DNA from 2 places in the Gilliamella sp. B14448G11 genome. Region 1 is predicted to be linked to the other one. Evidence: riboswitches for the same ligand, from Rfam matches in the RefSeq annotation. Region 1 holds a riboswitch; the other holds the start of a gene.
What was found. A riboswitch is a leader RNA that binds a small molecule or an ion and turns the genes downstream of it on or off. The one in region 1 is predicted to bind thiamine pyrophosphate.
Positions count from the first base shown of each region.

Region 1 (6,177 bases):
ATCAACCAAATTAAACTATAGATGATTGAATCACGTAAACCTATCGCATTGGCATGCCCGGAAATGAAGATATAAAGTTGTAAACCACTTGAAAAAAAAGTAAAAAATAAAATAGTAAAAATAAGCGCTAACCAGCTAAACTTTTTGTTATCTTTTATATTCGTCATGAAAATTTATTTGATATCATAGGTTATGGAAGTGTATAAATTACCCCTCCTACATTAATAAAACCTTAAGTGATAACAATTTTATATTTAGAAATAAATTAGCAGACAATCGTTTTATTTAAGCATTGAAAAAAATCGTTTTAGCTTTTATTTATTGGCAAACCTAATAATTGAGCAATAACCTTATTTTCGGGATCGTTAAGTTGATAAGGAGGATTATTAAATATGATCTTTCCATTATCAACAACTAAACAACGTGAAAAGTTATCTAAAGACTCATCTAGATAATGTGAAACCATAAGTAATGTTAAATCAAATTCATCACAGATATGATTAACCAATGCTAGCATTTCAAACCGTAAAGCTTGGTCTAATGCCGAAAATGGTTCATCCAATAATAAAATAGGACGATGTTGAATTAAACAGCGTGCCAAAGCAACTCGTTGACGCTGTCCCCCTGAAAGTTGATTGGGATAGCGTTCATTAAAGCCCGATAAACCAACTTTAGCCAGCATATCCGCGATATTTTGCTTCTCAAAACCCGTTAGTTTTAATGACGGCTTAATGCCTAAAGCAATATTTTGCTCAACGGTTAAATGATCGAATAAGTTATTATTTTGAAATAGCATCGAAACTGGACGCTTACCCGGTAAAGTTTGCGTCATATTTTGATTATTAAGGATGATTTGCCCGGAACTTGGAAAAATAAATCCTGCGATCAAGCTTAATAAGGTACTTTTACCCGCACCACTCGGTCCAACAATGACTACTTTTTCTTGGGTAGCAATTTGCATATTAAAATGCATCTTAAAATCATCATATTGATAATTAATTTGATTAAGTTCGATCATAATCCATCACAATTAATAAACTAAAAGATAAAATTAACAAAAATGCGGCCGTCACGGCACTCTCTTGATAATGATAATGCGCTATTTGTTGATACAAATAATAAGGTAATGTGCTAACGGCTTGCCCGCCAAACAACGCAATAATACCAAAATCCCCCATTGACAATAATGCCGAAAAGGCCAAGCTCAACGTAAAAAGTTTTTTTAATGATTTATATTCAATTAGATAAAAATGCCTAATACCTGCAATGTTTAATGATTGACATAATTGCCAATATCGTGATGTGACATCATACATTGGCACTTCAAGATTTTTTAAGATAAAAGGTAAGGCCATTAGAGCATTGCAAAGCATCATTAAACTACAGACAAACACGGCATTATCAGCATACTGAAATAACAAAATAAACAATCCTGATGCAAGTACCATGCTTGGAATGGTTAATATCAATGACCCCACTAACATTAAACGATTGCTCCATTGTTGCTGATTGCCAATCAAAAGACGGCTATTGGTCCAAAGTATTAATAAAGCAAGTAACATAGCCACCACAGCTGAACCAAGGGCAATTATTAACGAATAGATAACCGCTTGCTGAAAAGCCCAATTTAACTGCGACCATTGAAAATAACCAATACCTTCAATCAATAACGTAATCATTGGCAAAAATATATACATTGCGCCCAAAATCACAATAACAGCACTAACCAAACCTATAGTCACAGTGTTGGGTAAACGATATTGGTAGCGAATATACTGCGCACTAAGATCGCGATAGTGATTTTTTCTTCGTAGTACCCAAACAAAACTCATACAACAAATAAGCTGTATGATTGCTAACATAACAGCTTGCATCAAATCAAAATCGCGAATCGATTGGTAAATAGCAACTTCAATAGTGGTATATTTTGGCCCACCTCCTAATGACAACACTACAGCAAAGCTGGTAAAGCAAAGCATAAAAATTAGTCCTGACATAGGTAAAAGCTGCCGACGCAATAATGGCCATTCTACTAATTTAAAATAAGTAAAATGAGAAAAATTAAGCTGAGCAGCCAGTTGCTTTTGCTCAACAGGAACACTCGTTAATGTTTGATAAAATAGACCACTCGCATAAGGAAAATTCAAAAAAACATGAGCCAATAAAATCCCAACCAGTCCATAAATTGAAGTTGAAAAAGATAAACCTAAATAAGCAAAACACGTAGCAAATAAACCTTGTTGACCATAAACAGATAATAGCCCAGTTACAACAACTAATGTTGGTAATATAAAGGTAACGGGCATTATCCGTATTAGAAAGCTTTTTCCCCAAAAATCGATCATGGATAACGCTTTAGCCATAGCAACTGCCAAAAATACTGACAAAAACGTCGATAACATCGCTTGCATGAAAGTGATCCAAATAATGTGCAATAAATAATTATCAATATAAACCGTTAAATTATCGGACTTTATGGCTGTATGGCAAAGCGCAAACAATGCAGTGCCTAAAACTGCTATTATCAAACTAGCAGCGCTGATACCTGGCAGTAACGTTTTAAAATTTAACATTGCTTTTTATTATAAAATTAACAATCTTTTTTATTACTGACTAATGGCTGATTGCCATTCTCGTATCCAAGCTTTTTGATTATCAACCACGTTCTCTGCATCAAATTCAAGCGCTTTACTGACTTTATTAATCTGATCAAACGCAGGGGGTAATGGCGTATTTATAATAGGATACATAACATTTTTTTCAGCAAATTGCCGTTGTACCTCGGGTGTTAATAGATATTGTAAAAAGCGACGTGCTAATTGTGGTTGTTGACTATATTTGGTGATACCTGCTATTTCAACTTGACGATAATGCCCCTCATCAAAAATAGCGGCATTATAACGATAATCTTGATCATTAATTATATGTGCAATTGGCGATGTGCTATAACTCAGCACCAAATCAGCTTCACCTTTTAAGAACATACCGTATGCTTCACTCCACCCTTTAGTAACTGTAACAGTATTTTTAGCAATTTTTTGCCATGCAGATACCGCATCCTTACCGTAAATATTTTTTACCCAAAATAGCAATCCTAATCCGGGAGTACTGGTTCTAGGATCTTGATAAATAATTTTCCAATTGGCTTTATTGTCAACTAACTCATGTAATGAGTGAGGAGGATTCTTTATTTTTTCTTTATTATAGATAAAAGCAAAATAACCGAAATCATACGGCATAAAATCCTCATCCCACCAATCAGTATTAAGATTGTTAGGTTTGGCTATTTGATGAGGTGCCATGATATTAGCCTGTTTAGCTTGTCCTAAAAGATTATTGTCTAAACCTAAAATAACATCAGCATTGGTTTTATTACCCTCAAGGCGAAGACGATTTAAAATCGACACACCATCGCCTAGCGTTACAATATCGAGTTGGCAATTACATTGTGCTTCAAAGCCCTGTTTAATTGCTTCACCTGGTCCCCACTCGGAAATAAAAGAGCTATAACTATAAACAGTTAAAATAGGTTTTTCATGAATTTTAGCATTGGCAGAAGTTGCTACAAAGAATACAGAAAATAAAAATGACAGTAAGAATTTATTACAAAACATTTTGCCTCCAAAAAAGCGTATAAAAGACAAAAGGTTTGAGCAGACACGATAACTCAAATCCCTCCGCTGGCATGACCCAGTTCAGGTTCGACGAGTTGCATTAGTAAACCTAACACTCTCAGCCCATAAGGCACCCCGTTGAGAACGATATTAGTTTAGTAGTTAGTTGGAAAATTGTAAATAAAGAAAGTGGTAAGTTATTTTTAAGATATCATTTTCTGGTAAAAAATCATCAGAAAATCCATTATTTTTAGTTAAATTTAAATCATATCAAACATTAGTAACCAGTTGCTCCTCATCTAGGTATAAAAAACAGTTATGCTTAAAATAAAAATAGTGATTTTTGTAAAAAATATTCAGGAGTCTATACCGTTTCATCTATTTTATTATTAAATTTCTAATAGAATTTATGCGAATAAAATGACTTTTTATTACTGTTCTTATATTCAATCATCATTATCCATTCAAGTTATTTAAGTTCGTTATTATGGTTTGATATTATATTTTTGCTTAATTGCAGCTAACTCTTCAAGTGATGTGGCATTAAAAGCTTCCACCATCCATTCTGGCCAACCTTCACCCTCTATCATATCCTGTTTGAATTTTGCCTCTTCATCTGTCTTGTATTCGCCGTCATCTATATCAGCTGATTCATAATTCACCATAAAACTGTTAATCCAACCCCAGACAAACATTCTACCTGTTGCTGGTCGTGCAGGATCTAACATAACATGGTCAATAACCTGATGTGTGCCTGGCTCACAAACCATTAACACCGTTGAGGTTAAAGCATTACGTGAAAAATTATGGATAATTACGCCATGCATATCATTCCAATCATACTCTTTTATGCGGCGTTTTTTCGGTTGTAAAAATACTTTTGGGTGCCGTAATATTTTAAAGTTAAAAAAGTAACTTTCATTAACATACACTTTACCCGTCTTACGATTAAACATTATGGGATTACCTAGACGGGAAAATGCATTTTGATAGAATTCAGGAATTGCATAATTTAAAGAACCACAACAAGTAATAAAACCAATTATTCCAATTAGTGACAGTTTGTGATCAAATCCAAAAATAAAAATAACCATACCTACAATTAGTATACTCAACAAAATAATCGCAACAAAATAGAGACATGTATAAAAAATCTGATCATTATGTTCCTGGCGAATAAAAGCACAATAGTTATCATTGGCATAAATTAAGCGATCATCATGCAGTGGTAGGCTATGAGGACCTTTATCTAGGTCTCCAAACCAACCAAAGATCTGGGGGCGGTATTTTGACGGCATTACTGTTTTATTCCTTTACGTTCTATTTAAGTTCGTTATTATGGCTTGATATTATATTTTTGTTTAATTGCAGCTAACTCTTCAAGTGATGTGGCATTAAAGGCTTCGACCATCCATTCTGACCACCCTTCACCTTCTATCATATCCTGTTTGAATTTTGCCTCTTCATCTGTTTTGTATTCGCCGTCATCTATATCGGCTGATTCATAATTCACCATAAAACTGTTAATCCAACACCAAACATGAAAACTACCTGCTCCGGGTTGAGCCGGATCTAACATAACATGGTCAATAACCTGATGTGTGCCGGGTTCACATACCATTAATACCGTTGAGGATAAAGCATTACGTGAAAAATTATGGATAATTACGCCATGCATATCATTCCAATCATACTCTTGTATGCGGCGCTTTTTCGGTTGTAAAAATACTTTTGGGTGCCGTAGTACTTTAAAGTTAAAAAAGTAACTTTCATTAACATACACTTTACCCGTCTTACGATTAAATATTATGAGACTACCAAGGCGTGAAAATAGATTTTGATATAACTCAGGAATTAAAACATACATGCCGAAACAACTTACAGTAAATCCAACTATAATAACCATTAGAGTAAAAGACTCAATTGTAGGATCATCATATACAAGAGCCAATAAACAAATAAAGCTAACAACAGCACCAGTTCCAAATATAAAACCAACAATATACAGACACGAATAAAAAATTTGATCATTATGTTCTTTGCGAATAAAGGCACAATAGTTATTATTCGCATAAATTAAGCGATCATCATGCAGTGGTAGGCTATAAGGACCTTTATCTAGGTCGCCAAACCAACCTAAGATCTGGGGACGGTATTTTGACGGCATTACTGTTTTATTCCTTATTCCTTTGGGTTCTATTTAAGTTCGTTATTATGGTTTGATATTATATTTATGTTTAATGGCAGCTAACTCTTCAAGTGATGTAGCATTAAAGGCTTCCACCATCCATTCTGGCCAACCTTCACCTTCTATCATATCCTCTTTGAATTTTGCTTCTTCATCTGTCTTGTATTCGCCGTCATCTATATCGGCTGATTCATAATTCACCATAAAACTGTTAATCCAACACCAGACATGAAAACTACCTGCTCCGGGTTGAGCCGGATCTAACATAACATGGTCAATAACCTGATGTGTGCCGGGTTCACAAACCATTAATACCGTTGAAATTAAAGCATTACGTGAAAAATTATGGATAATTACACCATGCATATCATTCCA
Region 1 is NZ_JACFPX010000030.1:819-6,995, reverse strand. It holds gene cptA (phosphoethanolamine transferase CptA) at 1-173, opposite strand, end outside; gene thiQ (thiamine ABC transporter ATP-binding protein ThiQ) at 308-1,018, opposite strand; gene thiP (thiamine/thiamine pyrophosphate ABC transporter permease) at 1,005-2,573, opposite strand; gene thiB (thiamine ABC transporter substrate binding subunit) at 2,607-3,614, opposite strand; TPP riboswitch at 3,655-3,762, opposite strand; gene H3S88_RS12890 (DUF6708 domain-containing protein) at 4,100-4,912, opposite strand; gene H3S88_RS12885 (DUF6708 domain-containing protein) at 4,951-5,781, opposite strand; gene H3S88_RS12880 (DUF6708 domain-containing protein) at 5,827-6,177, opposite strand, start outside.

Region 2 (6,177 bases), on a different contig from region 1:
GTGCGTTGGACCAATTCCTTGACCAATGTTTAACTCATCTGCATGAGTAATTGCACCTTGCAAATAGTCTTTCGCTTGCTGTATGGCATCTTCTAAACCATGTTTAGGCAGCAGTGTCGCAATTGCTGCCGATAATGTGCAACCCGTACCATGAGTATTTTTAGTTTGAATTCGCGGTGAGACCATTCTAATCGTTTGCATTGGGGTTATTAAATAATCCGGGCTCTCTGGACTGGGTAAATGCCCACCTTTCATTAAAACTGCTTTACAACCTAATTTCAATAACTCATGACCTTGTTGTTGCATTTGATCTTCGTTTTTTGCTTCTTCACAATCGAGTAACGTTGCTGCTTCGGGAAGATTGGGTGTTATTACCGTTGATAAAGGTATTAATAGTTCACGAATAGCACTAACAGAGTCAGATTTTAACAGCGTATGTCCCCCTTTAGCGATCATCACCGTATCAAGCACAATGTTAGCAATAGGGTTATTGTTCAGCAGATGATAAACAGTCGTTATGATCTCTTTATTCATTAGCATTCCCATTTTCACGCTATCAATTTTTATATCGTGATATAGGGTATTAAATTGTTCAGCCACAAATGTAGGATCAATTGCCAATACACTATCAACGCCTTGGGTACTTTGTGCGGTAAGGGCGGTGATTACTGACATTCCATAGGCTCCGAGAGCTGAAAAGGCTTTTAAATCTGCTTGGATACCTGCACCACCACTTGGATCAGAACCGGCAATGGTTAAAGCAACGGTTGTCATAATATTACCCCTTATTTTTTTTGAGCTTGTTGGATTTTTTCAATTAGCGATAATGTGGCTTGTTGTATATCTTTTTGACCACAAATTGCCGAAACGACAGCAATGCCTTCAATACCACTTTGCAATATTGGGGTAGCATTATTGGCATTAATGCCACCTATTGCCACAGCAGGGCGCTGTTTTAGCTTAACTAATTGAGTTAATTGTGGCATGCCCATTGCTGGTGCGGCATCTTGTTTAGTGCTGGTAGGATAAATTGGACCAATCCCAATATAATCGACAAGTTGCCATGGGACTTCATTAAGTTGTTGGCGATTAGCAACCGAAAATCCTAACCATTTGTCATTGCCAATTAATTTACGTGTGACATCGACTGGTAAATCGCTTTGCCCAATATGGACACCATCGGCATCAATTGCTAGGGCTATATCAACATGATCGTTAATAAGTAAAGGAACACGGGTATCGCTTAACACTTCTTTTAACGCTTCTGCTGCGTAATACCAATTTTTACCAGAAAATTCATGTTCTGATCTTAATTGAACGGCGGTTACCCCATTAGCAACAGCGATTTTTGTGGTCTCTACCATGCCAGTAATACCACCACATAAAATTGGATCTAGGACTAAATAGAGACTTAAGTCGAGAAGTTTATTCATCTGATTTCCTTATATTTGTGATGGGTTAAATAGTGAAAGCTGATCGATCAGCGATACTGCGTAAGTGCCTAACCCTTGTTGTTTGTTGGCAAGCTCTCCAGCTTTTTTCATCATAAAACAGGCTGATGCTGTAGCAAGTAAGGTATTAGATGAGCCAGCAATAAAAGCTGCAACCATGGCTGATAATGAGCAACCAGTACCAGTAATTTTAGTTAATGCTATATCCCCGCCTGTGATGCTGTAAGTCTGTTTACCGTCAGTAATATAATCAATATCTCCGGTAATGCTAACGATGGTTTGATGTTTTTGGGCAAGCTGTTTAGCTGCATTTAAGGCCGATTCAGTAGAATCTTGGCCGTCGGGACCTTTGGCAGATGAGTTATCACCATTTAAAGCTAATATTTCTGAAGCATTACCACGAATAACGGTAGGTTTATAACCAATTAATTGATGGACTATATCGGTACGATAAGCAAGTGCTGGTCCGACTGCGACCGGATCGAGTACCCATGGTATGTGATTTTTTTGAGCACTGGCAGCTGCTAATAACATGCTTTCTGCACTATTGCTATCAAGGGTGCCAACATTGATTAGTAAACTATTGGCAATTTGCACAAATGAGGCAACTTCTTGCTTAGCAATGACCATGGCTGGTGATGCGCCAATTGCTAATAATACATTCGCTGTAAAATTTTGAACCACATCATTAGTAATACAGTGTACTAATGGATGTTGTTGTTTTACATGATCGATAAAAGATCTTGCTTGGGTTATTTGCAGGGCTTGAGTGGCAGACATATTCTTTCCTTACAACAAGTTATAAAGTTAGCTTAGGGAAGAGTGTGCCAATTGAGGACTTTTAAGGCTTAGACTTCCCTACGCTGGTATAATCCAGATCAGGTTCAACGGGTAAAATCTCAGTTTTTTGTGGGTAACAAAAAACACCCTGAGTCAAAAGAGCTTTTATTATGGACTGACTAATAATTTAACACAAGTTATTGTAATAATTTTTCTATATCGGTTATGTCACGTCGGTCAGGTAAGAAGATGATGAGATGATCGTTCGTTTCGATGGTTAAATCCGTATTAACGATAATTACATCTTCACCACGCACTACCGCACCAATGGTAGCACCAGAAGGTAATTTTAAACCGTTGATATTTTTACCCACCAGTTTGGAACTCTCTTTATCTCCATGTGCAATCACCTCGACAATTTCAGATTCGCCCTGTCTTAAAGAGACCACTTTAACAACCGCCGATTGTCTTACATGGCTTAATAGCTCTGAAATAGTGGCATGTTGTGGTGAAATAGCAATATCTATAACGCTATCATTAATCAGTTCAAGGTAGGCTTGCTTTTGGATTAAAACAATCACTTTTTTAGCGCCCATTCTTTTAGCTAACATGGATGACATAATGTTAGATTCATCGTCACTTGTTACAGCAATAAACAGATCTGTGAGTTCAACTTGTTCTTGTGATAGCAGCTCTTGATCTGACGATTCACCATGTAAAACAGTGGTATTAACCAGTTGTTCGGCAATTAATTCGGCACGTTCAGCGTTACGTTCAATTAATTTAACTTGATAGTCATTCTCTAAACGTTTAGCTAAAGCAATCGCGATGCCACCACCACCACTAATTATGATGCGTTTATAAGGTTTTTCCAGCCGCTGTAATTCACTTGTTACTGCTTTGATATTGCTAGGTGGGGTGATGAAATAAACCATATCACCCGCTTCAATGAGTGTAGAGCCTAATGGGCGAATAAAGCGATTTTTTCGATATATTGCAACCACTCTGGCTTCAACATGGGGTAAATGTTCTTTCAGTTCAGACAATTCGCTTCCGACTAAGGCTCCACCATAGTAGGCCGTCACCGCAACCAAACATACACGGTTATCGTAAAAAGAGGCAAACTGTAACGAGCCTGGATATTGTACTAACTGACTTACGTGATTAGTAATTAGATTTTCTGGAGCAATAATATGGTCGATATTAATGCAATCTTTATTGAAAAATGGATATTTTTCGTCGTTATATTCTGGTGCACGAATACGTGCGACTTTTTGCGGAATATTGAACATAACGTGACCTATTTGACAGGCCATCATATTCACTTCGTCCGAATTAGTGACGGCAACCAGCATATCAGCCGATTCAGCACCCGCACTTTCTAATACTTGTGGATAAGATGATTTGCCACAAATAACCTGTAAATCAAAACGCTCTTGTAAAGATTGCAATTTATCATGATCTTCATCGACCACCGTTACATCGTTTTGTTTTTCGGTAACAAGGTATTCAGCTAAAGCACTGCCTGTTTGTCCAGCACCAAGAATAATAATCTTCATAACTAACCCATATATTTAGATGGCTTTAATCGTTATTCACTAACTTCGTTGATTAAAGCCAATCTATACTATTTTTTTGTGATAGTTAGCGATTTTAAGTTATAACTATCAATTTGTGGTTTAGCAGTTAATGGTTTATTTTGTTTAAAACAGTTTATTAAAATTGTTTATACAAAACCAATTGCGTCATAAACCTTTTTCAAGGTTGGTTCGGCTTTTGAACGTGCTTTTTCTGCACCTTCTTGCATGATTGAATGTAAGTAATTTTCATCATCACGATATTGGTGATATTTAGTTTGTAACGCTGTTAACATATCAATCACTTGAGCTGCCACTTCAGTTTTAAGGTGTCCGTACATTTTGCCTTCAAACTCTTTTTCAAGTTCAGCAATAGGTTTACCTGTAATACCTGTTAAGATATCAAGTAAGTTAGATACACCAGCTTTATTTTTTAAATCGTAACGTACGACTGGTGGTTCGTCAGAATCGGTCATTGCTCGTTTGATTTTCTTCTCAACGTCTTTAGGATTTTCAAGTAATCCAATCACATTATTGCGGTTTTCATCTGATTTAGACATTTTTTTGGTTGGATCTTGTAATGACATGACCCGTGCACCAACTTTAGCAATAAAAGGCTCTGGCACAGTAAAGATATCGCCATAAAGCGCATTAAAACGCATAGCAATATCACGCGATAATTCAAGGTGTTGCTTTTGATCGTCACCAACAGGTACTAAATTGGCTTGGTATAATAAAATATCGGCAGCCATCAAAACTGGATAATCAAATAGACCCGCATTGATGTTTTCGGCATGGCGAGCTGATTTGTCCTTAAACTGCGTCATTCGACTGAGTTCACCAAAATAGGTGTAACAGTTTAATGCCCAACCCAGTTCAGCATGAGCGGGTACATGAGATTGTACAAAAATAGTGCTTTGTTTCGGATCGATGCCACATGCTAAATATAAGGCTAATGTATCAAGGGTCGCTTTACGCAATTTTTGTGGGTCTTGACGTACAGTAATTGCGTGCTGATTGACGATACAATAAACGCAATCATATTCGTTTTGCAACGCTACCCAGTTTTTTAAAGCCCCTAAATAGTTGCCAAGTGTTAGTTCGCCTGATGGCTGAGCGCCACTAAATACAATCGGTTTACTCATAATTTATTCCTAATCTAGTTATTTTTTATCTTTGCTTATTATTTCTTAGCTTCAGCTTTAGGCTGAGGTAATAAGGTTAATATATCTTTAAAATCATCCAATAAAAAATCGGGATTGCTCGTTGCAATCGAGATGCCATAGTTATACCCATAAGTTAGTGCAACCGTCGGGCATTTGGCATTTTGTGCGGCAGTAATATCGTTTTTAGAATCGCCTACAAACAATAATTGATCGCTAAATAAACCAAAGGTTGCCATGACTTGGTATAACGGAGCAGGATGGGGTTTTAATTTAATAACATCACCACCACCAAGCACTAGGGAAAAGTACTCTTTTATGCCAAGCGACGATAATAGGGCAGGCAAAAATTGAGCGGGCTTATTGGTTACCAGTGCCAGTGGATATTGATTCTCATGCAGCGTTTTTAAGGTTTCTTTCACATGCGGAAACAGCTTAGTTTCAGCATCCATCACTTTGTCATAATGTTGATTAAACAGGGTTTTAGCTTGGGCAAGTTGTTCAGTTGATGGAACAACATTGATCGCTTTAAAAATGCGCTCTAACATTACATCAATGCCATTGCCAACAAAGTTTTTTACTTGTTCGTTTGTTATTGTGGGTAGTTTTAAATCTGCAAGCATGTTTTGTGCAGCAAGTGCAAGTCCTGGCACACTATCAACGAGTGTACCATCTAAATCAAAGGCGATTGCTTGAATATCTTGTAATTTATGCATGTGTTACTCCTGCTAACTGTTGGCGCATAGCGTCAATTACTGCTTTGTAATCGGGTTCACCAAAAATAGCTGAGCCCGCAACAAACATATCGGCCCCAGCTTTGGCAATTTCGGCAATGTTGTCAACTTTTACGCCACCATCGACTTCTAAACGAATATCTCGTCCTGATTCAATAATGCGTTTTCTGGTTTGTTGTAATTTTTTTAAGGTAGATGGAATGAAAGACTGTCCACCAAAACCAGGGTTAACGCTCATTAATAAAATAATATCAATTTTATCAATAATATAATCTAAGTAATCTAAAGGGGTAGCTGGATTAAGCACAATACCAGCACTGCAACCATGATCTTTGATTAATTGTATTGAGCGATCCAAATGGATGGTCGCCTCGGGATGAATAGAAATATTAGTAGCACCCGCTTTAGCGAAAGATGTAATTAATTCTTCAACCGGTGAAACCATTAAATGCACATCAATGGGTGCAGTGAT
Region 2 is NZ_JACFPX010000004.1:183,080-189,256, reverse strand. It holds gene thiD (bifunctional hydroxymethylpyrimidine kinase/phosphomethylpyrimidine kinase) at 1-774, opposite strand, end outside; gene thiE (thiamine phosphate synthase) at 786-1,433, opposite strand; gene thiM (hydroxyethylthiazole kinase) at 1,443-2,231, opposite strand; TPP riboswitch at 2,290-2,392, opposite strand; gene trkA (Trk system potassium transporter TrkA) at 2,429-3,790, opposite strand; gene trpS (tryptophan--tRNA ligase) at 3,958-4,953, opposite strand; gene H3S88_RS04705 (phosphoglycolate phosphatase) at 4,992-5,687, opposite strand; gene rpe (ribulose-phosphate 3-epimerase) at 5,680-6,177, opposite strand, start outside.
Region 2: linked by a shared signal. The riboswitch ahead of thiM (hydroxyethylthiazole kinase) and the one ahead of thiB (thiamine ABC transporter substrate binding subunit) in region 1 are both predicted to bind thiamine pyrophosphate.